4 regions of the Paenibacillus sp. NMA1017 genome follow, and region 1 is predicted to be linked to each of the others. Evidence: predicted binding sites of a transcription regulator. Region 1 holds the regulator's gene; each other region holds the start of a gene.
The links. The regulator LexA, encoded in region 1, represses DNA repair genes until DNA is damaged. The targets are predictions, from matches to a motif close to CGAACATATGTTCG.
Positions count from the first base shown of each region.

Region 2: recA (recombinase RecA) is a predicted target of LexA. The motif match lies at 3,134-3,147, and genes of this name have one in related genera.
Region 3: AC5ELV_RS06700 (YhjD family protein) is a predicted target of LexA. The motif match lies at 2,292-2,305, and genes of this name have one in related genera.
Region 4: addB (helicase-exonuclease AddAB subunit AddB) is a predicted target of LexA. The motif match lies at 4,541-4,554, and genes of this name have one in related genera.

Region 1 covers NZ_JBZXYR010000002.1:46,070-51,751, forward strand. Annotated here, with positions in the region: gene AC5ELV_RS05145 (1,2-dihydroxy-3-keto-5-methylthiopentene dioxygenase) at 1-494, shown strand, start outside; gene AC5ELV_RS05150 (HAD family hydrolase) at 596-1,390, opposite strand; gene AC5ELV_RS05155 (hypothetical protein) at 1,548-2,057, opposite strand; gene AC5ELV_RS05160 (DUF896 domain-containing protein) at 2,177-2,383, opposite strand; gene AC5ELV_RS05165 (LysM peptidoglycan-binding domain-containing protein) at 2,492-2,860, opposite strand; gene lexA (transcriptional repressor LexA) at 3,050-3,676, shown strand; gene AC5ELV_RS05175 (hypothetical protein) at 3,960-4,256, shown strand; gene AC5ELV_RS05180 (hypothetical protein) at 4,494-4,658, shown strand; gene AC5ELV_RS05185 (hypothetical protein) at 4,700-4,840, shown strand; partial or broken gene AC5ELV_RS05190 (fibronectin type III domain-containing protein) at 5,519-5,653, opposite strand.
Region 2 covers NZ_JBZXYR010000001.1:233,282-238,963, forward strand. Annotated here, with positions in the region: gene rny (ribonuclease Y) at 1-682, opposite strand, end outside; gene AC5ELV_RS01075 (regulatory protein RecX) at 1,056-1,805, opposite strand; gene recA (recombinase RecA) at 2,003-3,064, opposite strand; gene AC5ELV_RS01085 (competence/damage-inducible protein A) at 3,307-4,575, opposite strand; gene pgsA (CDP-diacylglycerol--glycerol-3-phosphate 3-phosphatidyltransferase) at 4,670-5,257, opposite strand; gene AC5ELV_RS01095 (YajQ family cyclic di-GMP-binding protein) at 5,468-5,682, opposite strand, start outside.
Region 3 covers NZ_JBZXYR010000002.1:358,789-364,470, forward strand. Annotated here, with positions in the region: gene AC5ELV_RS06690 (YitT family protein) at 1-699, opposite strand, end outside; gene AC5ELV_RS06695 (DMT family transporter) at 1,160-2,050, opposite strand; gene AC5ELV_RS06700 (YhjD family protein) at 2,354-2,755, shown strand; gene AC5ELV_RS06705 (spore germination protein) at 2,906-3,232, shown strand; gene AC5ELV_RS06710 (spore germination protein) at 3,189-3,422, shown strand; gene AC5ELV_RS06715 (Ger(x)C family spore germination C-terminal domain-containing protein) at 3,584-3,886, shown strand; gene AC5ELV_RS06720 (transglycosylase domain-containing protein) at 3,901-5,682, opposite strand, start outside.
Region 4 covers NZ_JBZXYR010000002.1:681,919-687,600, forward strand. Annotated here, with positions in the region: gene addA (helicase-exonuclease AddAB subunit AddA) at 1-911, opposite strand, end outside; gene addB (helicase-exonuclease AddAB subunit AddB) at 908-4,474, opposite strand; gene AC5ELV_RS08315 (class I SAM-dependent rRNA methyltransferase) at 4,711-5,682, opposite strand, start outside.

The sequences.
Region 1 (5,682 bases):
AACAAGTACGTGAATTTCTGGAGAGTCACGAGGTATTGTATGAACATTGGGATGCTTCCAAATTGTCCGGGGAGTTGCAAGAGAACTTTACCTTAACAGATGACCAAAAGTCCGCTGTTCTCAAAACATTTGAACCCGAAATCAAGGATTTAGCCGCACGTCGCGGATATAAAATATGGGACGTTATCACTTTATCTGAAGCAACGCCAAATTTGGACGAGCTGCTGGCCAAGTTTGAGCAAATTCACACCCACACCGAGGATGAAATCCGTGCCATTGTCGCTGGTAAAGGCATCTTCATCATTAAAGGCCCTGAAGAGATCGGCTATTTTAACGTAGAGCTTTCACCGGGGGACGTTATCTCCGTACCTGAAAATATACCTCACTTCTTCACTTTAATGGAGAATCAAAAGATCGTCGCAGTCCGCTTATTCATCGAAGAAAATGGCTGGATTGCCGAACCGTATGAAGACCCAACCTTCATTAAAGCATAATTACGAATTTATCATCCTTGTGTGAATAAAAAACTCCCTCTGCTCTGTAACAATCGAGCGAAGGGAGTTTTCTTAATACTCGTTTCTAATGACTGGATTTCTTACTTTAACGATTGAATAATTCCATCCAATTCAGACAGATGCTTGATTTGGAACTTCGGCTTGATCTCTGTGGTATTGGTTTTAGCGTTTCGGTTCACCCACACCGAGTGTACACCTGCTGCCAATGCTCCTTGAATATCAGTCGTCAGCTTATCTCCTACCATTAAAGCATGTTCAGGCTCAATACCAAGAAGCCCCAAAGCATGCTGAAATATAGACGGATCAGGCTTGCCTCGACCAAATGAACCTGAAATGACAACATGATCAAAAAAAGGAGCTAATTGAGGAACTCCATCCAGTTTCTCCTGTTGCAGATCAGGGGAGCCATTTGTCAGCAATAACAGTTTGTAATGTCCCTTCAATTGTTCTAGAATCTCAAACGTTTCTTCATATACATGTGGACGCGCGCGTCTTTCCGAAGCAAATTGGGTAGCCAGTTTTTCTGCCAACTTCTCATTATCTATCCCTAGTTGCTGGAGTCCTCTGCGCCATGATTCCTTTCGATAAATAGGAGCCAACTGTTCCAGTTGACGGAATTCAGGTTGCTCACCTGCTGTAAAATTCGCCCACAATCCTTCAAACGGATTAATGCCGATCATTTGAGTAAAACTAAAGGTTTCATAGGATTCATACAAAGCGCGTGCTTCCTTACGTACGGCTTCCTCCAGAGTTTTTGGATCAACGCCTGCTTCACGGGAGCCTGTTTGGCACGCTGCATCAAATGCCTCTTCTACACTACGTTCATCCCACAAAAGGGTATCATCAAGATCAAACATTACCGCCTGAATCGTCATCTGAATTATCCACTCTCTTTCCACAGTGTATGTACGCCTATTTGCTTGGTTAAGCATTTGAATCGTTATGTGTGTGCCCATATTAAGCAAGCGGCCGCAGCATGTTATATGAAATAACATCATACGGCCTTTGTTACAGAGCTACAGGCTAAATCCGTTATTTCTTGTCCACCTGTATCTGATTGGATAGCGCAAACTTCTCAAGTCGCTCTGCAATGGCATCCGTGTCATAGCGACCCAATGATTTTGTAAAAATAAAGTTACCGCCCTTACCTTTTCTTTCAACGGTTACGTAACCCTTTTCAATCTTGATGGCTTTCATGTCCCCTGCCGTCATTGGACGTTCTCTACCACCTTTCAGCATATAGAGAGTATCCTTTCCCACTTTCAGATAAGGACGACGGATGAAAAAGATAACAGCCAGCATCAAGTACAGGCCGAATACAAGCCAATCCATTCCTCGCATGCCAGTCTTAGTCAAAAAGTAACTCATAAGCATGTACAATACAGAAAGACCAGCCAGCATAATTGGCACAGTAATGTTACGGCCACGGAAAATGTCCATTGCAGAACCTGTGCCGTTAATGGTTTGAATGCCTTGCTTTTTGCGCGATTTATTTAAATGCGCTGTGTTTTTTCGTACTTTTCTTTCAAATGATCTGGCCATCTCTCAATTCCTTCCCAGATATATTACATTAAAACAATTGCCTCAAAGCTGATCTATATAGGTACCATGAAAAGTACCTAAAACAAAAGGCAAATTGCAGGCTTGGGCGCTTAACAGCATTAATGCTTCAGCCCGTCATTTCCTTTCGATGTATCATCGTCCACAAATTCAATCGTTTCAAGCTGCTGCCGAAAATTACGGCGAATGTTACCTAAATAAATTTCCCGAAGATTGGCGCGCTCTGTGGATTCCTCTTCCGTCAATCCTTCGGATTTTGCTTTGCGCGCTAATTCATTAATGCGCTGTACCAAGCTGTCTATATCCAAATTGTGTCCCCTCCATAAAAGCAAAGATATAATACACTTTGACATGTAGAAAAGAGCTTGTCAAGGCTCCTGTACTACGCTCCCTGACAAGCTCTAATAGTCTATAGATCAGAAGTTAGGAAGCTTGAGTACCTGACCTGCCTGCACTCCCCTATCCTCCAAACCGTTAATCCGCACAATTCCTTCTATATATACCCGTGTATCCATTCGTTCCGGTTTATGATTTGCGGCAATCTCCCACAACGTATCCCCAGGTTGTAAGGTCAGTTTAGTCACTTCTTCCTTAGAAGCTGAAGGAGCCGCGAAAACCGTAAGTACACCTGCCCCTGCAATCCAAGCAACAATCACTATAATAAGAAGCTTAAGTAAAAGAGTATTGGTAATAATCTGCATAAAACGCGCCCTACCCTCTTTTCGGGTCTCCTGTAAATTTTCTAAATTCATTGGAAAAATACTTTGATAGGTGCTATATTTCATCATTGGCTGTGTCCTCCAAACGTTTGTTCTTATGTTTTTCACAATATAACACGAACATTTGTTTTGTTCAATAGAAAACAGAACAAAAGTTCGCAATTATTATTAGGGATTATTTAGAACTTATGTTTGTACGAACGGAGGTTCTATGCTATAATTTTCCCAAACGTTACTAAATGGGGTTGATACGGTATGTCTAAGATTTCGAGCCGCCAGCAGGCCATTCTTGAATTTATCCGCAATGAAGTGCGTCTAAAGGGATACCCCCCTTCTGTACGCGAAATAGGCGAGGCTGTCGGATTGGCCTCCAGTTCTACGGTTCACGGTCATTTGGATCGTTTAGAGAAAAAAGGACTCATTCGACGCGATCCTACAAAACCACGGGCTATTGAGTTACTCGGTCAAGACGAATCGGATAATAGCAACTTGATTAATTACTCCATTAGTCGTGTCCCCGTCGTCGGCAAAGTAACTGCTGGCCTTCCTATTACGGCGACAGAAAATATTGAAGATTACTTTCCTCTTCCCCAACACTTTGTTGGTGAGGATAAAATATTCATGTTATCTGTTGTAGGCGAAAGCATGATTGAAGCTGGGATTGCTAACGGAGACTATGTAATCGTACGTCAGCAGCAGACCGCTGATAATGGCGATATTGTTGTAGCTATGACAGATGAAGACGAAGCTACAGTTAAAACCTTCTACAAAGAAAAAGATCATATCCGGCTTCAACCTGAAAATCCAGCCTTTGAACCGCTTCGCCTGACACATGTCAGCATTTTGGGCAAGGTTGTAGGACTCTTCCGGGACTTCCACTGATTTATCGTTCTTTCTTCCCCGTTATTCTAACCACTAATACAAAACCGGCTGCCTAGGGTAAGCCGGTTTTGTATTGTTATTGTGTTTACTATGTATCTCACAACTATTTTTTCATTTCAGCAACCTATTCCTATTGTTTCTACTATAAAATCAGCCTCCTCATCTCAAATAATCACCCACTGATCTTGAGCAGCTATACTGTTATGGGCAAAACTAATAGATCTTTCTTTGTTTTAGATAAATATGGTATATTAATTACTCATAGCTCTGTAGGAGGAATTAAATGAAAAAAATTTCAGCGTTTGTTGTGATATTTATCGCCATAAGCTGTGTAGTACCAACAATGGATCATTTGTATGCAAAAGAGAACTCCCACATAACAATCTACGACCGTATTCAGTACATACAAATACTTATCCATTTCAGGTATTTAGAAAAGCAACTCGAAGCTGTAATTTCCGAAAGAAACAATTACCCAGAAGACAGCCAAGAATATAAACAGCTCTCTGAACAACTGAATCATATTCTTGCTCAAGAGGCGTACTACGAGAAAAAACTTAACACTCTTAATAGTAAATAATTTTCATACTAAACTGCATATTATCTCTATTTACACTGTTAGACTCATGCCGACCTGCCTGTAACATTCTTCTACAACGTAAAGTTGAAAAGGCAAAGACAGGTTCGCATGAGTTTTTTTGTTAACCATTAGGAATATAGGTACTAGCTTCTTTTTGCTTCTAATAGATTTATGCTGATACATTACTATCACAATTGACATATGTATATAGCAGACCTAAGCAAAGGAGATATGCAGATGATCAGAAATAGAGTTAAAACGTATAAGCATCGCATCGGGAAAAACAGATATCTGGTCGTTAAAGTCTTTCAAGCCGCAGCTGCTAAAACAGGAAGCGGAAATGCACTAGCAACCAATGCCTTGAATATCAAAATTTCCAAGCGTAAGCATAAACGCCACTAAGATTCATCCATACCTTCATTTCCTTGAAGGGAGGTGATCATATGAGCAGAAGACACTGCAGACGTGATTTGAGAAGAAGAAGATCAAACATCCGTTCGAATCAAAGAGCCGTTGCGCGTGCAAGAGGTAACGCACTGGCTGTTAATCTGTTTAGCGTAAATGATAGACAACGCAGACGTTAATAATCGTTTTCAAGCAAAAGCGGGAAGGATTCTTCCTGCTTTTTTTGTGTTAAACGGTACACCCAACTCCTAAATCCCATAGAACTGCTAAATTCAGTTGCCTTCCTTCTTTTTAAAAAACTTCATCGATGATACAACCTACACTCGTACTTATGTTATCGTTGTGATAAAAATTCGATCATTCAATAAAATGCTCACGTTTGAGTTAAGCGAGTATTCAACTAAATAAACAACAAAAAGGACTCTATCCGGCTTAATGCCAGTGAAGTCTTTGTACAACACCCTGAACCGATATTGACTCCGATCAAAACATTTACCGTTAATATAAATCGAATCCGATGTGATCTACTCCACATCCCCACCGAAATTCTTAAACGTGACTCTCAATTCCTCATTAACTGAAACAACATACACCCTAACCTGAGCTAAAGCAAACATAAGAAAAGCAGCAATCATTACTAGCAACATAGGTTAAGACTTTTTCATACAGTAATACCTCCCCAAATATTGTTATGATTACATAATAAATTTACTATCTCGAACGTGTCGAGGTAAGGGGAAACTTGTTTTAACTAAAAAACTTGCAAGTTTCCCAGCAGTGCTTTCACCTTATTCGAAATTCAAACTGATTAACGAAAAAGCTCTGCCGACCAATTAAGGTTAGCAGAGCTTTTTGATTTATTTAGAGTATTCACTTACTTCAAACGTCAGAATACGATCAAACAGCATGTAATCCTTACGGCTGCTGAATGGGCCTTTATTATTCTCGTGTTTATTAATGGCGTATGAAGCCGGACCAGAACCAGCCTGCTTACATGCATGAGAAAATTCATTACTTGCGC
Region 2 (5,682 bases), on a different contig from region 1:
GGATATTACGGCCTTCGCGACCGATAATCCGCCCTTTCATTTCTTCGTTCGGCAATGTGACAACAGAAACCGTCGTTTCTGCTACATGATCTGCCGCACAGCGTTGGATGGCCAGTGTGATGATTTCACGAGACTTTTTGTCCGCTTCTTCTTTGGCCTGCTGTTCAATTTCTTTAATCATCTGAGCTGTTTCATGACGAACTTCCTGCTCTACGTTGGTCAGAATAATACTTCTTGCATCCTCCATCGTCAGATTGGAAATACGCTCCAACTCAGTTACCTGACTCTTGTAAATCAAATCAATTTGCTGCTGGGTTTCATCGATTCGTTTCTCTTTGTTGGCCACTTGTTCTTCTTTGCGTTCCAGCGATTCCAATTTTTTATCCAGCGATTCTTCTTTTTGCAGCAATCTTCGTTCCTGTCGTTGAATTTCATTGCGACGTTCACGAGTTTCTTTTTCAGCTTCGGCACGGATGCGGTGGATTTCATCTTTCGCTTCCAATACCGTTTCCTTCTTCAGCGCTTCTGCCTCTTTTTTCGCGTTCTCCACGATTTGCGCGGCAGCTTCTTCCGCACTGGAGATCTTAGCTTCTGCAATAGATTTGCGAATAAAATAACCAATCCCGAACCCAAAGAATAACGCGGCTACAGCAACGAGAACGAACCAGATCGCAGTCATCATACTGTTCACCTCCCCGTTGGTTCCTCCAAGGCATTCCTTGGGACTTTTTGCAATTGTCACATTTACTTTGATCGTCAAACTAAGATAACGACACAAGGTCGTTTCATTTCATATGCACATGCTTTCACATGTACAATTCCGCCTGGCATAGCGGCATCACTTGTTATTTGGCGATGAGAACTCACCCGTGGATTCCGCTTTTTTGGAAGGAAAAAGGGCGTTCCACAAGTATCGTTTCATATATATTTTATTATTTGACAAATGGCATTGTCAAGGGAATGCAAACATTAGTAGACTACCATGCAGCTTTCCATGTAATAACTAGCTCACCTATGCGTTAATACTAGCCAAAGGTTCAGCAGCCGTTAGACAATTATTCCTCCCACTGCAACAATTCCTCGTCATCTGAAGCAGCGTCATGCTCAGCTGCAGTGAGATGATTGACCACTCGGCGTGTCATATCCCCGGAATATCCGCGTCTCATGAGAAAAGGGTAGGTTTTCCTTTTTTTCTCCATTATATCACCACGTACCTGATTCCATTTCTTACGTCCGACCGTCAAAGCACTCTCCCACTCCTCATTATCGGTGATCTCACCTAACGCTTCCCCAATAGCGGCTTTAGAGATGCCCTTCTGACGAAGTTCTTGTCTAACCCACACCTTCCCCTTACGTTGGCTTGTTATGCGCTGCCTTGCCCATTGCCGGGCGTATAAATCATCATCTACAAGTTGCTCCCTTTGCAGTCGGACCATTACTTCGTCAATAACAGACTGATCCAGTTCTTTTTGCACCAAACGCTGGACAATTTCCTGACGCGTGCGAGGCTTTCGCCCCAAATAACGAAGCGCAAGTACATAAGCCTGTTGCTTTTCATCTGCCAGAACGATATCTTCCAGTTCTTTTTTAACGAATGACGTTCCTTTGAACATATTGTACTTGATCATTACATCTTCTAATACAGACAGTGAATACGGGCCAAAATGAATGATATACCTTCCACGTTTGCGTCCCCGTCCTTGCTCTACCCTAGTAATCATCAATTCCTCATGATCCGGAAAAAGAGAAATCCCTTGTTGCTTATTTTCTTCTGAAGTGTATTCATCCTCATCGTCCAACTGCAATATGTTTCCCTCACTTTGAAATTTCACGAAAGCAGCCTTTAAACACCTGCTACGTAAAAGTTAAATTCCGCTGACAAAGCAGACTTTAGTTGATGCAAAAATGCCCTGCACAACTGTGCAGGGCATCAGAATCATGCTATTCAAACGGACTGTGCCATAACCCCGGCCCCAGTTCACAAACCAGGATTCACCGAGCTTTATTCAAGCTCCAACAATTCCTGTTCTTCCTTCGCTTGCTGTGCCAACTCTTCTTCTGTAGGCGGAGCAACCGTCGTAATCAAATTGCTGGCCACCCGAATTTTTTGTTCGATCGTACTAGCAATATTCGGATTTTCCTTCAAAAATTGCTTAGCATTCTCACGTCCCTGACCAAGGCGCTCACCTTCGTAGGAATACCAGGCTCCGCTCTTGTCGACAATGTCATGCTCAGTACCGATATCGATCAAGCTACCTTCTTTGGAAATACCCTCACCGTACATAATATCTACCTCAGCCTGACGGAAAGGAGGGGCGACTTTGTTCTTCACGACTTTAATACGTGTGCGGTTACCCACAATGTCGTTACCCATTTTCAAGCTTTCAATACGACGAACATCCAAACGTACCGTAGAGTAAAACTTCAAGGCACGTCCACCTGGTGTTGTTTCAGGGTTACCGAACATAACACCTACTTTTTCACGTAGCTGGTTAATAAAAATAGCAATAGTTTTCGATTTATTAATGGCTCCAGAAAGCTTACGCAATGCTTGAGACATCAAACGTGCTTGGAGACCGACGTGGGAATCTCCCATTTCGCCTTCAATTTCTGCCTTTGGCACAAGTGCTGCTACGGAGTCAACAACTACAATGTCTACTGCTCCACTACGTACAAGAGCTTCGGCAATCTCGAGCGCCTGCTCTCCTGTATCTGGTTGCGATAGTAACAACTCATCAATATTGACACCCAGCTTGCTTGCATACGACGGATCAAGCGCATGCTCAGCGTCGATAAAGGCGGCTTGTCCGCCTGTTTTTTGCACCTCTGCGATAGCGTGAAGAGCTACTGTCGTTTTACCGGATGATTCCGGTCCGTATATTTCAATAACCCGGCCTCTTGGAAAGCCGCCCGTTCCTAACGCAATATCCAAAGCAATCGAACCACTGGGGATCGTTTCCACTTGCATGTGGGTAGACTCACCCAACTTCATAATGGAACCTTTACCAAATTGCTTTTCTATTTGACGGAGCGCCATATCCAGCGCAGCACGACGATCTGACAATAAACTCACATCCTTCATTGTTTGTACTTTAATAATACCTTGTTTTGACACGCTTGCCAAGCATTTTTTCGAACATACATTCGTTTTTTTTATTCGCACAGCTCTCTTCTATAATTACACCTGTCTCTTAAAACAAAAAAAGAACCGCTGGCAAAAGGCTTTGCAACGGTTCTTCCGATAAGATAATTATATCATGAATATCTATCTAAAACAACTCTACAACCCACACTGTATATAGATGATTAAGAGAGTTTCTCGTTCTCTACCAGCCTGCGCCACAATCTGTACAGGATTGCTTTGACTGATCGCAGTCGGATTGTTTCGCGGTTGCCACTCAGTCTCAGTTCATGTACTTCCGTTTCCTTGTCGCGTTCAGCAATGCCAATATACACTAGACCGACTGGCTTCCTTTCGGAATACCCAGGCCCGGCTACACCAGTAACTGAAAGTCCAAAATCGCTGTCCATGATCATTCTCGCCTGCTCTGCAAGCACAAGGGCTACTTCCTTACTCACTGCACCTGGCGCTTGATCCCCTTCCAAATAATCATAAGGCACGTTGAGTAATTTCATCTTCATTTCATTGGAATAGCACACGATGCCACCTTGAAACATAACAGCACTGCCAGGTATAGAAGTGATGTGTTCCATCAGCATTCCACCTGTACAGCTTTCTGCCGCACTCACAGTGAGTCCGCGTTTGGCCATTAGATCTACGATAACCTTCTCCAGCGTAACATCCTCGCTTGCATACATATATTCGGAAAGACGCTGCTGAATTTCTACTTCCGTAGCTGTCAGCTTAATTAATGCTTCACTTTCACTGGCCGCCTTAGTGGATATACGGATCGTGACTTCCCCTTCCTTGGCATAAGGAGCAATCGTGGGGTCTGTCTGGGATTGAATCAGATCTAACAAATGGGTTTCAAGAGCTGACTCACCGATCCCTGCAAATTTTAGCATTTTTGAATAAATTGGCATTTCCTCACCGCTCAATGCCTGCTGAAGCAACCAAGGTTTGGCCTGGTTTGCAAACATGGGTTTGAGTTCCTTAGGCGGTCCAGGCAAAACTACATAAAATTTACCGTCCTGTGCAATTGCGTCGCCCACAGCTAGCCCTGTCTCATTTTCAAGCGGAGTAGCACCTTCAATAGAAAGCGCCTGCCGGCGGTTATTCTCGGTCATTTCTACCCCACGGTTACGGAAAAATTGATCTAGCTTGTCCATTGCAAGACGATCTATGTGCAATTTTCGCCCTAATACAGACGCTATCGCATCTTTTGTCAAATCATCCTGAGTCGGTCCCAGACCGCCAGAAAACAAAATAATATCCGCACGCTTCTGAGCAATTCTTATGGCTTCCTGAAGCCGATCTATGTTATCGCCAACCACAGTCTGAAAATATACATCGATTCCAATTGTAGCCAACTCTTGTGACAAATATTGAGCATTTGTATTCACTATTTGTCCGAGCAATAACTCTGTTCCTACTGCAATTATTTCAGCTTTCATCAATTCTTCCTCCTGTACTGCGAATATATGGGAATTATATAAAGAAACAGCAATAAGTTTAGTCCCTATTGCTGTTTCCATAAAATTTATCCTGTTAAACTTTGGAGGAGCTCAGCAAATGGATATTTTTCACGAAATAATCAATACCCGAATAAATGGTGATCAACACCGCTGCCCATATCGCTATTAAATCAAACGGTATACCAAGAAAAACAAACGGGAAATTATTAATGAGCAGCGCTACAATAGCAACAATCTGGATGATCGTCTTTAATTTTCCCCAATTGCTTGCAGCAACCACAGACCCATCCAGTAAGGCAATCTGACGCAGACCCGTAACCGCAAACTCACGGCTCACAATCACAACGACAATCCATGAATCAATTTTCCCCATTTCTACCAAAGAAACCAAAATAGCGGTTACCAAAAGCTTATCAGCAAGGGGGTCCAATAGCTTGCCCAAATTGGTGACCATATTATTTTTACGTGCCAAATATCCGTCAAGACCATCCGTGCTGGCTGCTACAAGGAAAATGATAGCCGCAATCAGCTGATTATACGGCAGCTTGAAAGCTCCAATCTCAATCGGCGGCGGATAAAAATCAAAGTCCACCAGCAAAGCCAGCATCATCACCGGGATAAGGCAAATCCGCGTTATTGTAATTCTGTTGGGTAAATTCACAACACACTCTCCCCTGATTATCGTACTTGATTACAAATGGCAGTTTTCGGATTAAATTCAATCCTATGTAAATCGCTTTCGACGAGCGCTATACACCTGAATTGTCTGCATTTTCGTTACAAGTATAATATGGCGCAAAACGCATGTCAAAATAACCTGCCAAACATCAAGCAACGTTTTTTCCTACAAAATGCATGAGGGAAAACGGCTTTATTTCATGTTTGTAAATTGAAGCTCCAATGGCAAATCAGCTTTACGTAGCAATTGAATGATCGCCTGTAAATCATCCCTGTTTTTTCCAGTCACTCGGATTTGATCACCTTGAATCTGACTTTTGACTTTTAGCTTGGAGTCCCGAATAAGAATGTTAATTTTCTTGGCATTATCCTGATCAATTCCCTGCTTAAGCGAAAGACGCTGACGCA
Region 3 (5,682 bases), 310 kb from region 1:
ACGAAGGCTGTGGACGACCGGCACTGTTTTGGCAACTACCTTTTTAGCGGGAATAGTCGCTGGCAGTACCTTTTTCACAGGTCGGTGCAGTTGGAACGTGGTCGTCCATGTAATTATTTTTCCGGCAAGCCACACAGCCAGTATTGTAAACATTGTTTCCTTCATAGGCAGATACAACAATGATAATCCCAGTACGATGATGTCACTGACAATAAACACGTTGCCGATTTTCCATCCGCGCCACTCACTGATCAGCAGAGATAAGATATCATCGCCCCCGGTTGCTCCACCGAATCGCAGTACGATTCCGGCGCCCAAACCTGTAAGCACCCCACAAAGTAGAGCAGCTATCAGCAGATTTCCATGTAGATCTATAACCAGAGTCGAATACTTCTCAAATCCTGCATAAAACAGTGAAAAAGCGACGGCTCCGATTAACGCAAGCAGCATAAATCTTTTGCCCTTCAGTACCCATGCCAGCAATATGACGGGAATATCAAGCAGCAACATACTCCATGCTGGAGATATGCCAAACGCGTAATGTCCCAGTAGGGCCAAGCCTGCAAATCCGCCTTCTGACAAATGATTCTGAGCATTAATGTGATAGTACGTAAAAGCTAAAATGCATGTTCCGAGCAACATGACAGCAATCTGTCTCAATGCTCCATTGTTCACGATAGATTCGTAAGTTTTCCTCATACAGGCTCCCTCGGTTTCTCGTAAGTTTGATGTGGATGAACCCACTCTTACGGAAGCTACCGGGTAAGATGTGCCTGGAGGACTTGGTCCTTCGCATGTACAATCCCCTCTTCCGCAGAGTTGGCTTTCGCAACTTGACGTTACTCCGCGGAAAAGCTAAGTATAAGACAGATCAAATCGTTTCCAAATCGTCCTTTGGGGAAGTATCCTTCGGGGACACATGGTATCCTGATCCTTTCTTTTGTGGAATAAAACTCCGACATTTCTGTGGTACATATAATTCTATAATTTATTATACCACACCTTGTCACCTGCTAAACAGCTTGCTTTTTTGCTGCACCATATTTTATTTTATGTGTGAGTATGCTTTATTGTATGTGCCAATTAACGCATTATACCGAAGGTTTGGCGAATGCACATTTAATATAGCCCAAAGTGTGTTTCATTTCTGCTTAGATTTTTATCCACTTAATTTGGCGGTTCTACGCTGGTTGGCCATAAACACGCCTCCAAGTATAAGGACTAGCCCGGTCAGAACGTTCCAGCCGATATGTTCATTCAGGAGCAAAAAGCCCCATACGATGGCACTTACTGGTACAAAATACGTCACCGAAGAAGCAAATTCCGCACTCCCCCGCAAAATCATGTAGTTGAACAAAATATATGCTACTCCTGATCCCAAAACTCCCAGTCCTATAAGGGAACCCAATACACCTGGATCAGAAACGATCGACAAATCAGGTCTTTCCACAATTGCCATCATAATGCCACCCCCTGCCGCCGCACCAAACAGTGTTGCAAAGGTAGCCTGATACATGGAAAGATTGGAGAGAAAACGTTTGGAGAGTTGTGTTCCAAATCCGTAGCAGAGAGTCGCAAGCAGCATACACCCAAAACCCACAGGATCAACAGAAATAATAGATGCAGGATTAATACCCAATAAAATAATAATCCCTACAAAAGCGAGACCCATTCCTAACCACTGCATTCGATGAAAAATTGCCCCGAAAAAAACAAGCCCTACCAACATGGTCCATATTGGCGTGGTAGCATTCAATACAGAAGCCATGCTGCTAGCTATTCTGGTCTCGCTAAAACCGATCAATGTCCATGGCAAAACCATGTTGACCAAAGCTACTAGAGTAACCGATTTCCACGGAATGCTTTTGATTTTAAACGGCCTGCGCATAAGTAGCATTAATAAGACGATAAAAATAAGTCCAAAGCTGGATCTAAGAAATACAATCGTCCACGGTCCTACTTGATGTAGCAACAACACCTTGATAAACATAAACGAACCGCCCCAAATGAGGCTCAACAATAATAAAGCTGCATATAACGAACGTGACAATATGTATACCTTCTTTCTCCACTTTCTTAAGTTAAACAGTAAAGGCTGACCGCAGTCAGAACGATCTCCCCTTTTATGTAAGTTTTTATCCATTAGCTTAACATAAACTCTATTTGACTGTCATTGGTGATAAACACAAGAATTCTTTATACAATGACACATGAGGTGTCACTCCCTAACACTTTTCCAATAATTGATGATTGCTTTAGCCATAGAAAAATTCCTATGATGAGGTATGAATAGAACGTATGTTCTATATACTAATTATATATTGTATTCTTACTCGGAGTAAAGGAGATTTTTATGCCAAGCCAAAAGATACTGAACCACAAGAATAAAGCTCCTTTGCCTTCTGCAGAAGACGCAGGGCTGATCAAGATCTGTGTACTTCTAACTCTTGTGCTGGATGTGCTGGAACGGGACATTCGTATTATACATACCTCTCCTCTAAAAATGCCCGATTTGTATGTTCGTAGCCTGACTGGAGTACAACAGCGCGTAGCTGTTCAATTAGCAGAGACAAAGGCGCGCATGAAAACACTAGGGGTTAAAATATACAGCGAAATCCGAAATCATGAAGGTGTAGAAGTTTTGTATGTATGCCGCGGCTATCAAAGGCGATTTTTCATGCTTTCATCCTTTGCCCGCAGCGAGGTCCGGCGGAATCTGGGACACTATCTAGGAATTGATCCGACGCAAGATTAAGCCCCCTTGTAATCTGGTGATTCAAGAATGGATAAGTCACCAGATCATGGATAAACTCAGTCCATTTAGCACACATTATGCCTATCTCATCCAAAAAGGAGGTGCTCTCTTGGCTGGACAATGACGCAGCTTTCGTTGATTTAAGCAGAAATGTTTGAGCAGTTATCTATCAATCTAAATCTGATTCGCAAACAAATTGTCACCCCGTCACTGGTTGTACGCTACTTTTATGTGGGATCTAAAACCCGAACCAAAATCGCTATTGTCTATGTTCAAGACTTGGCTAATCCTAAGCTGGTGAAAGCAGTGAAAACGAGAATTAAAGCGATCTCCTCCGATATGGTGCTCCCTCCCGGTTTTATTCAAGAATTTAAGGAGGACAATCCTTCCTTATTTCTTCCCTCAATAGCTCAGCACGGAACGACCGGATCGCGTGACCGCCAATCTAACGGAGGGACGGATTGCGATTTGGGCTGAAGGTAGCCCAACTACTCTAATAGCTCCCGTCTATTTTTTTGCATTTTACCAAATCCCAGATGATTATCACGGCCGTTGGATTATTAGTTCATTTCTAAGAACGATTCGAATGATGAGCTTTTTGATCGCTTTTACGCTGCCTGCCATTTACATTGCGACGATTACTTTTCATCCAGCTATTTGCCATTAGAGCTGGCGCATACCATCAAAAAATAACTGGAAATTGGTTCCACATCCAATGATTCTGCTTATTTTTTCCCAATTGTGTTCCCTTTTCTGCTACTGATTCTATCCTATCTCTTCAAAAAAAAGGAGGGACCTGAAACATAAAAAAAGAGCAGAGCGCTTGGAATGCTGACTCTACTCATGTTTATAACAGGCTGCTGGGATCAGGACAATTTGAAGGATGCCCGATTGGCAAATGCATCGGCTTATGATCTCACTCCTGAAGGCGTGTTGTCGCAGACGCTAGAGGCTGTAGATGATCCTCAAAGCAATCAGGAAAATGGATGTGATGCCTTTGGCGTAGGCAGACAGTTGATCGCTCATCATCCAGCAGTATGGAAAAGTGTAGATTGGAATAAAGAATATCCCAATGTCCGTTTTCATCCGCAGGTCACTGTAGACATTGTCGGGAACGGCATTTTAAACTAAACCGTTCCTGTCGTTTAGTTTTTGGGTTGATCAGATATTATTTCTGGATAAATAACTTCATCAGATTGGGTTTTTGGAGCCTCACTCTGGCTTTCCGATTCAAAAGGAGTCCCTTGTTCGTTTTCAACAGAAGGTTGCGAAGTATCTGTTGATGGCACATCGTTATTCTCATCAGGCATTTCTATCTCTGTGTCTGCGTCAGGAACAGCAGAATCCGTTTCCTCTGGTGGAATTTTCTCTTGATCTATTGCAGGTACCTCAACCTCTGGGACTTCTTTTTCCTTGATATCTGGTTTGGACGAGACCGCTGGTCTAGCAGAACGCGGAAGCTGTTCTCTTCCAACTTCGGTAGGCACATACTTTTGATTAAACCAGTCAGTCACGAGTTGACCCGATTGACGGGAATAACGCCCTGGTAGCTTACCTGTAAGGCTAGAAACCGTAACTCTTACAACACCTTCCGGCCGTATAAAGTGCTTATTCTTAAAAAGCTCAGGCTGGTCCTTGACCGCCTCATTCATGATCAGTGCCCACACTGACTGTGCTCTGGAATGGCCTTCTTGAGATAATGTATTAACCTGTTGGCGGTAACCAGCCCAGACGCCTAGTGTAACGTCAGGTGTGTATCCCATAAACCACACATCACCAAAGTTTTGTGTCGTACCGGTTTTACCGGCGATATCAATGGCACCGTAGCTTTTAAAAGCATTTTGCAGGCGTTTGCCAGTTCCCCTCGGATCTGATATAACAGTTTTGAGCATATCCGTCATCAAAAATGCGGTTTGCTGCGAATATACACGCTTCGTCTGCGGTTTAAATTCATATACGACCTTCCCGTTGGCATCCGTAATTTTGCTGATCAGATGAGGTGCATTATATACACCCATATTGGGAATCGTTCCATATGCTGCGGTCAGTTCCTCGACGGATACCCCTTTACTTAGTCCACCCAGAACCCCTGTCTGAGCATGTTCATCCTGCGGCTGAATGGTCGTAATTCCAAGAGAACGCACAAAATTCCAAGCGTTTGGAATTTTAACTTCATATAAAAACAGCCTCAGCGCAGGGATGTTGATTGACCGATTGAGTGCTTCACGGGCTGTCATAAGTCCCTCGTACCGTCTGTTATAATTTTTAGGAATATGATAACCTTTACGCCCGTCTTTCAATATGATTTGTGAATCATCAATAAGACCGGCTGGCTGAGTGTAGCCCTTTTCCAAAGCAGGTAAATAAGCAGCAATAGGCTTTATGGCAGAACCGGGCTGACGTGTCATTTGAGTTGCATAGTTCATTTGCTCGGTATTAAAATCCCTGCCCTCGATCATACCGAGTATGGCCCCTGTTTTATGATCAATCATGATTGCTGCAATCTGCTCTAATCCCTTCTTCTTACTGTATGGAGAAAAGTTTTGTGGATTGGCTGCAATTTGCCGCATATTATTATAAATTTTCTTATTTATCGTTGTATAAATTCGATATCCGGACCTTTGCAACTCTTCTCGCGTATTTTGAAGAAGCTCGGCATGCTCAGGTTTGGAAATCTCGGCTGGCGTGATATCCGGATTTTGCTGGAGCGCTAACAATTGGGCGGCTTCCCGCTCTGTCTCCAGCATCAAATAAGGGAATGTGTTATAACTTTTTTCGCGATGTGGCGCAAGAGTGGCTTTCACATCAAATTGAAGCGCCTCGTTATATTCGGATAGCGTAAGTTTACCTGTTGCCAGCATTCTTCCCAACACGACACGTTGACGCTCCATCGCTTTATTGAAGCCTTCTTCATCGAAGTTCCCTTT
Region 4 (5,682 bases), 640 kb from region 1:
TTGACGGGCTTGAGCTTACCGAAGGAAGCTGTCTGAAAATAATCATATAGAGATGCCCACGGCTGTGTCTCCAGCTCCTGTAGCAATCCCTTCACCATCGCCGCATCCTCTTGCAGCGTCACAGCATAAGGTGCAGGACCGCCGGGCTGCATAGCTGTTTCATGCGCCTGTTCCAGCAAGCTCGCTGCTCCGCGCAATGAAAGTGCAGCATCCGCCAAAATGCTGCGAACCCAGGGCGTCTCTCCCAAAGCGGCTACATCCTGTACACGAAATGCTGCCGCTGTCTCCCGCAGCCAATGTTCTGGCCAAGGATGACTTTGAGAAAAATCATACAGCCGCTGAACAAGCACATACATGGCATCATCGGTACGTTCTCCACTAAACCAGTCGACCAGTCTGCGGAATGTACTGCCTTCATCATGAGCCTCATATTTCTCCTCAAACAGTTCTTCCAGGAGCTCCTGGCGCAGCAATTCTGTCTCATGCTCATTCATAATCCGAAAACCAGGATCAAGGGGAATGGCCTGATAATGCCTGCGGATGACCTCCATACAAAAAGAATGAAGCGTCGTAATCGAGGCCCGATTCAGCAACGATAGCTGACGGCGTACATGTTCACTTTCCGGTTCCTGCTCCAGCACACGTTCCAATGCTTCACGTATCCGTTGACGCATTTCAGCGGCTGCAGCCTTTGTAAAGGTTGCAACCAGCAACCGATCCACGCTGAAGCCAAGCTGAGGATCGACAATTTTACGAATAATACGCTCTACGAGCACCGCAGTTTTACCAGACCCTGCCGCTGCCGCGACCAGCATGTTGTTACCAGATTCCGAAATGGCACGCCACTGGTCATCGCTCCACATACTGCCTTCCGGCTTCGGCATGCCTTTAGTGTTTGACGTGCCTATCATTGGTCCATTCCTCCTTTCCCTTCCTGTGTATGACCCAGCAGATTCCAGATTTGATCCTTACCGGGTTTACCCCATTGATTGTAGCTACTGCCCTCCAGACTGTCGTCAAATTGACAAACCGGCTTAAAAGAACAGAAGGTACATGCCGTCTCTTGCTGGATACGATAAGGTTCAATGGCCACATCACCCTCTGTCATCCGTGTACCAATCGTCCGAATATTATGACGCACCGAAGCTAGCAGGCTGTCCCACTGTTCCGGCGAAGCAACCGAAGCACTGCTATAAAAACTGCCATCTGCTTTCACCGCAACGGGTAAAATAGAGGAATATCCCTTGTCCAATGCTGTATCCATTTGCCCAACTACATCCCGATCCGCGACCAATAATCCCTTCATCTTAAAACGTTTCAAAATCTCCTGACGGGCCTGTTCTGCACTAAGACCGTTAGGCGACTGCAACATCGGATTGTGGACGTGAAAATACAGTGTACCCGCTGGATAAGCTGTCTCGCCCAACCATTCTTCCGCCGCATTCAGCAGCACATCCAGATAGGTGAGCATTTGCAAGGACAGGCCATAGTACACTTCATGCAGCTTGAGATCCTTTTGGCTGGATTTGTAATCGATGACACGCAAAAGTAACCCCTTTTCTCCCTCTGCCACATCTACACGGTCAATCCGTCCGACAATTTCCATCACAACGCCGTTATCTAACCGGAAGCTTAACGGAGGAAGCTGCTGACCCGGCCCAAAGTCCAACTCCAGCCCAATCGGCTCAAAACTACCTCTTCGCGCATGTTCACCTAAAATCAACGAAGCACGGCTCACGATGTCTTTCAATTTGCGCAAAATATAGCCATACCGCTTGGAGCTCATTAAAATCTCGCCTTGCAGACGAGGAGCCAAACGCTCCACTGTACTTTCCGCCTCTTGGCGGCATTCCTCCGTGCTGAGACTACCCCAGCTAACATTGCGTTTACGCAAATTGATCGCCATCTCTCCAAGCGCTGCATGGAATAATTGTCCGATATCCGGGGCCTTCAGGCGATACATTTGACGTTCCTTCAAACGAAGACCGTGAGAGGCAAAGTGCGAAAATGGACATGCCACAAAACCTTCCATACGAGATACGCTGGTACGCAGCTTGCTACCGTACAGACGGCGGCTCGTTTCCTTCTGCATTTCGGCATGGTTCTCATAAAAAAGTGAGGTCAACAGCTGACGCAGCTTGTCCTTCTCACGCCCTTGCTGGCTTGCATACCAGTTATATACCTCCCACCAAGGAGATAAAATGTCACCGCCACGTCGCCAATGCCGTAATTGCGCAATGAGCTGTGGCAAAGCCTCGGACGGATGAGAAGCATACTCCCATTGCGTCGTCCAAGCATCCCCAGGCAAAGGGTATCCAGCCAACGGACGTTCGTCCAGACTAGGAAACAGTTGCCGCACATGTCGTACTAACTCTGACGGCAGCAACGACTTCCCTTCTTCATCGGTCACTGCATAGCTCATCCACAGGCTTTTGCCTGCTGAGGTAAGGGCCGTATATGCGAGAAAACGTTCGTCCAACAGACGTCTTGTCATATCCGGCGCCAGCTCTACGCCTCGTTCGTTTAATGCCGTACGCTCCTGCTCATTCAGCACACCGTCCTCATGGAACACAGCCGGCATCACACCTTCGTTCATACCTAGCACAAAGGCATGTTGAATACCAGACACACGTGTACGGTCCGTGTTTCCGACTAGAACCTGATCCAGAGCTGGCGGAACAAGTCCCATACGGAACTCAGCCAATCCCGTTTCCAGCACACCCGCAAACAAAGAGGTATCCAGCCTCTCGTCACCCATCATTTCGACAATTTGATCCAGTAATTCAAGCACTGCATCCCATACCTGACGATGCTCTTTCGCCTGCTCAGGATTTCCTGCTTCCTCTGCCTGATGAATGAAGGCGTCCAGCTTGTGGCCGATTTCTGCATCCTCCAGTAACAGATATACCGCTTCACACTTCTCAAGTGCAGTTCGTGCCTTGCCCACACGTTTCTCAAACGCACGTAAAGGCGTCACGATCACATCCCGGCACAGCTCCATCAAATCCAACGTTTCATCCCGCCTACGGTTCCGTTCCTGCTCCTCCAGCTCCAGTGACAAGCTGGGCACAGCCTGCCACGGCCGACCGTCTGTCCAACGGCTGCCTTGTATTCCGCAGGCCAGAACATAGTTTTCCAAACGGTCCATTTCCTCGCGGCTCACCCGACCATCCAGCGGCAAGAGAAGGTCTGTTTTGACCGCACGGAATACATCCTCATATCGCCAACGCCGCTGCACGATATCTAGCGAAGCCCGAATCAATTCTACCAAAGGATGATGCAAAACACTTCTCCGCTGATCCAAAAATACTGGAACCTCATATTGTTTGAATATCGGTTCCACCCATGGCTCATAATCTTCAATATGACGTACAAACAGAGCCATCTCCCGGTAACGCGCGCCTTCATCTCGGGCCAGACGGCGCATTTCGCGTACAGCCCCTTCCAGCTCTGCACGGCGATTAGCCGCAGTGTACAGTTTTATGCCCTCCGGCTGTTCTTCTGTCCACTGCCCTCGTAGCTGCTGCAGCCGCATCCGTTGTTCCTGATTCCGTAGCCCTGTACGATGTTCAAAGTTAGCCTCCAAATACGCCAACGCTGGACGCTCCTTAAATCTCGGCAGCGGATCAGGGCGCAGTAATTGTGTCTGCGTCTCTATCATCAGCTCGTCTGCCATTCCTTTGAGCTTTACATACGTAGCCGCCGAAGGATGAAACAAATCCAGTTCATGCGGAAGCTGTCCGCTCTCGTAGCTGCGGTTGCAAGTCAGCGCCACCGTCAACGAAGAGGCATGCAGCATAAGTTGCTCCACAACCTTGTATTCATGTGGTGTAAACCTGCGGTAGCCATCCATCCAAATGTCTGCTCCACGCACAAGGGAAGACTCAGCAATCTGTTCTGCCAGCATGCGCAGTGTATCTTCACCGTCTATATATTTAAGCGTCAGCTCTCGTTCAAAATCCTCGTAGATTAGACTGATATCTTTGAGCTTGCCGCGCAAAATCGGAGTTGATTCTCCAATAGCGTTCATTCGCTCCAGTTGCTCGGGTACAGACCGAGTATCATTTCCATACTGCTTTAGCTCCGTAAACAATGTATTCAACCGATCCACAAAGCCGAGCTGGTCTCCCGAATCCTTAAACAAGCTCAGTTCATCCTTGCGACGACGAATAATTTTATATAAAAGCATCTTCTTGCCTTCTTCCGTTACAGGCACCAGTGCTGAACCCCCGGTTTCCTGCATAACTAAATAGGCAAGACGATGAAATCCCATCACTTGGGCGCGCACCGACCCCTGAATACCGTTTCCGACTTCTGTAAGTAACGCATGCTCGGAAGCAAATGACGATTGCTCCGGTACAAGTAACAGCATAGGCTTACCTAGCGGCTCCTCGCGTAACATGGACGTCATTTCATTGCGGATTAACGTACTTTTACCACTACCAGAGCGGCCAATCAACAAGCGGACCGACATGATGCGGCCTCCTTTCCAACGAACAACATTCTATTAAACAGTATAGCATATCAGGCAAGGGAGAAAAGAACGTACGTTTGCCATGTTGTAGCAATTCATCCTCCCCCTAAAAAACAAATCAGTCCCGCAGGTTGGCTTGGTGCACGCCTTCTCTACAGGACTGATTTATACCTAAAAGAGTCTATTTTACCTATTTAATCACCAAAAAGGAGATTGACTTTGACTTTGTATGAAACCTACAGCTGTATCCGGCTGCGCACCTCAAAGATGGCGAATTTCAAGTAATGGCCTTCCTCCACACCCAAAATTTGAGGATGGTCCTTACCAGCCGCTCTCCAGTCTACCAGACGAAGGATTTTACCGGCATCTGCCGCCGCTTCCTTAATGGTATCCAAAAACAACTCTGGCCGCATATGGAACGAGCAACTCGCTGTCACCAGATAGCCGCCCTCATTAACGAGCTTCATCCCGTGCAGGTTGATATCCTTATATCCACGTGTAGCCCCTTTGACAGCGTTCTTCGTTTTGGCAAAGGCTGGCGGATCAAGAATAACCACGTCAAAGGTGCGTCCGCCACCTGCTGTCAGCGGCTTGGATGTATCTCCTTTGCCCCCGGCTCGTGCATTGCGTTCCTCCACACCTTTCACCTGATTGCGCAAATATTGAAAAGCATCGTCGACGACAAACTCGACGCGTTCCTCAAAACCGTTCAGCTTGACATTATCTCGCGCACTTTCAATCGCATGCTCAGAAATATCAAGACAAGTTACTTTTTTAGCACCATGTTTACATGCATTGAGCGTAAAGCTTCCCGTGTGCGAAAAACATTCCAATACGGTTGCGCCGTCCCAGAATGGGAATTCAACAACCTTACCACTTTTATTCACTGGCTTCATGACCGTTGTGCCAGCATCCCCTGAGTCCGCAGCTACTTCTTGTAGCGTAATTCCACTACGTGCTCCCCAACCTGTCATCAACGGTGCTATGGCCGCACGATTTTCACGCTGGTCAAAGAAATAACCCGTCTTCTGACCCTCTACGATATCAACCTTGATTTGCAGGCCATTTTCCGTCACAACCACATGACGCGGGCAATCACCGTACAAAGGACCCTTCGTTTGTTCCAATCCTTCTAGCTCACGGATGGATACATCACTGCGCTCATATATACCAACAGGACCCACTACTTCAACGAGCGCATCCCTGAT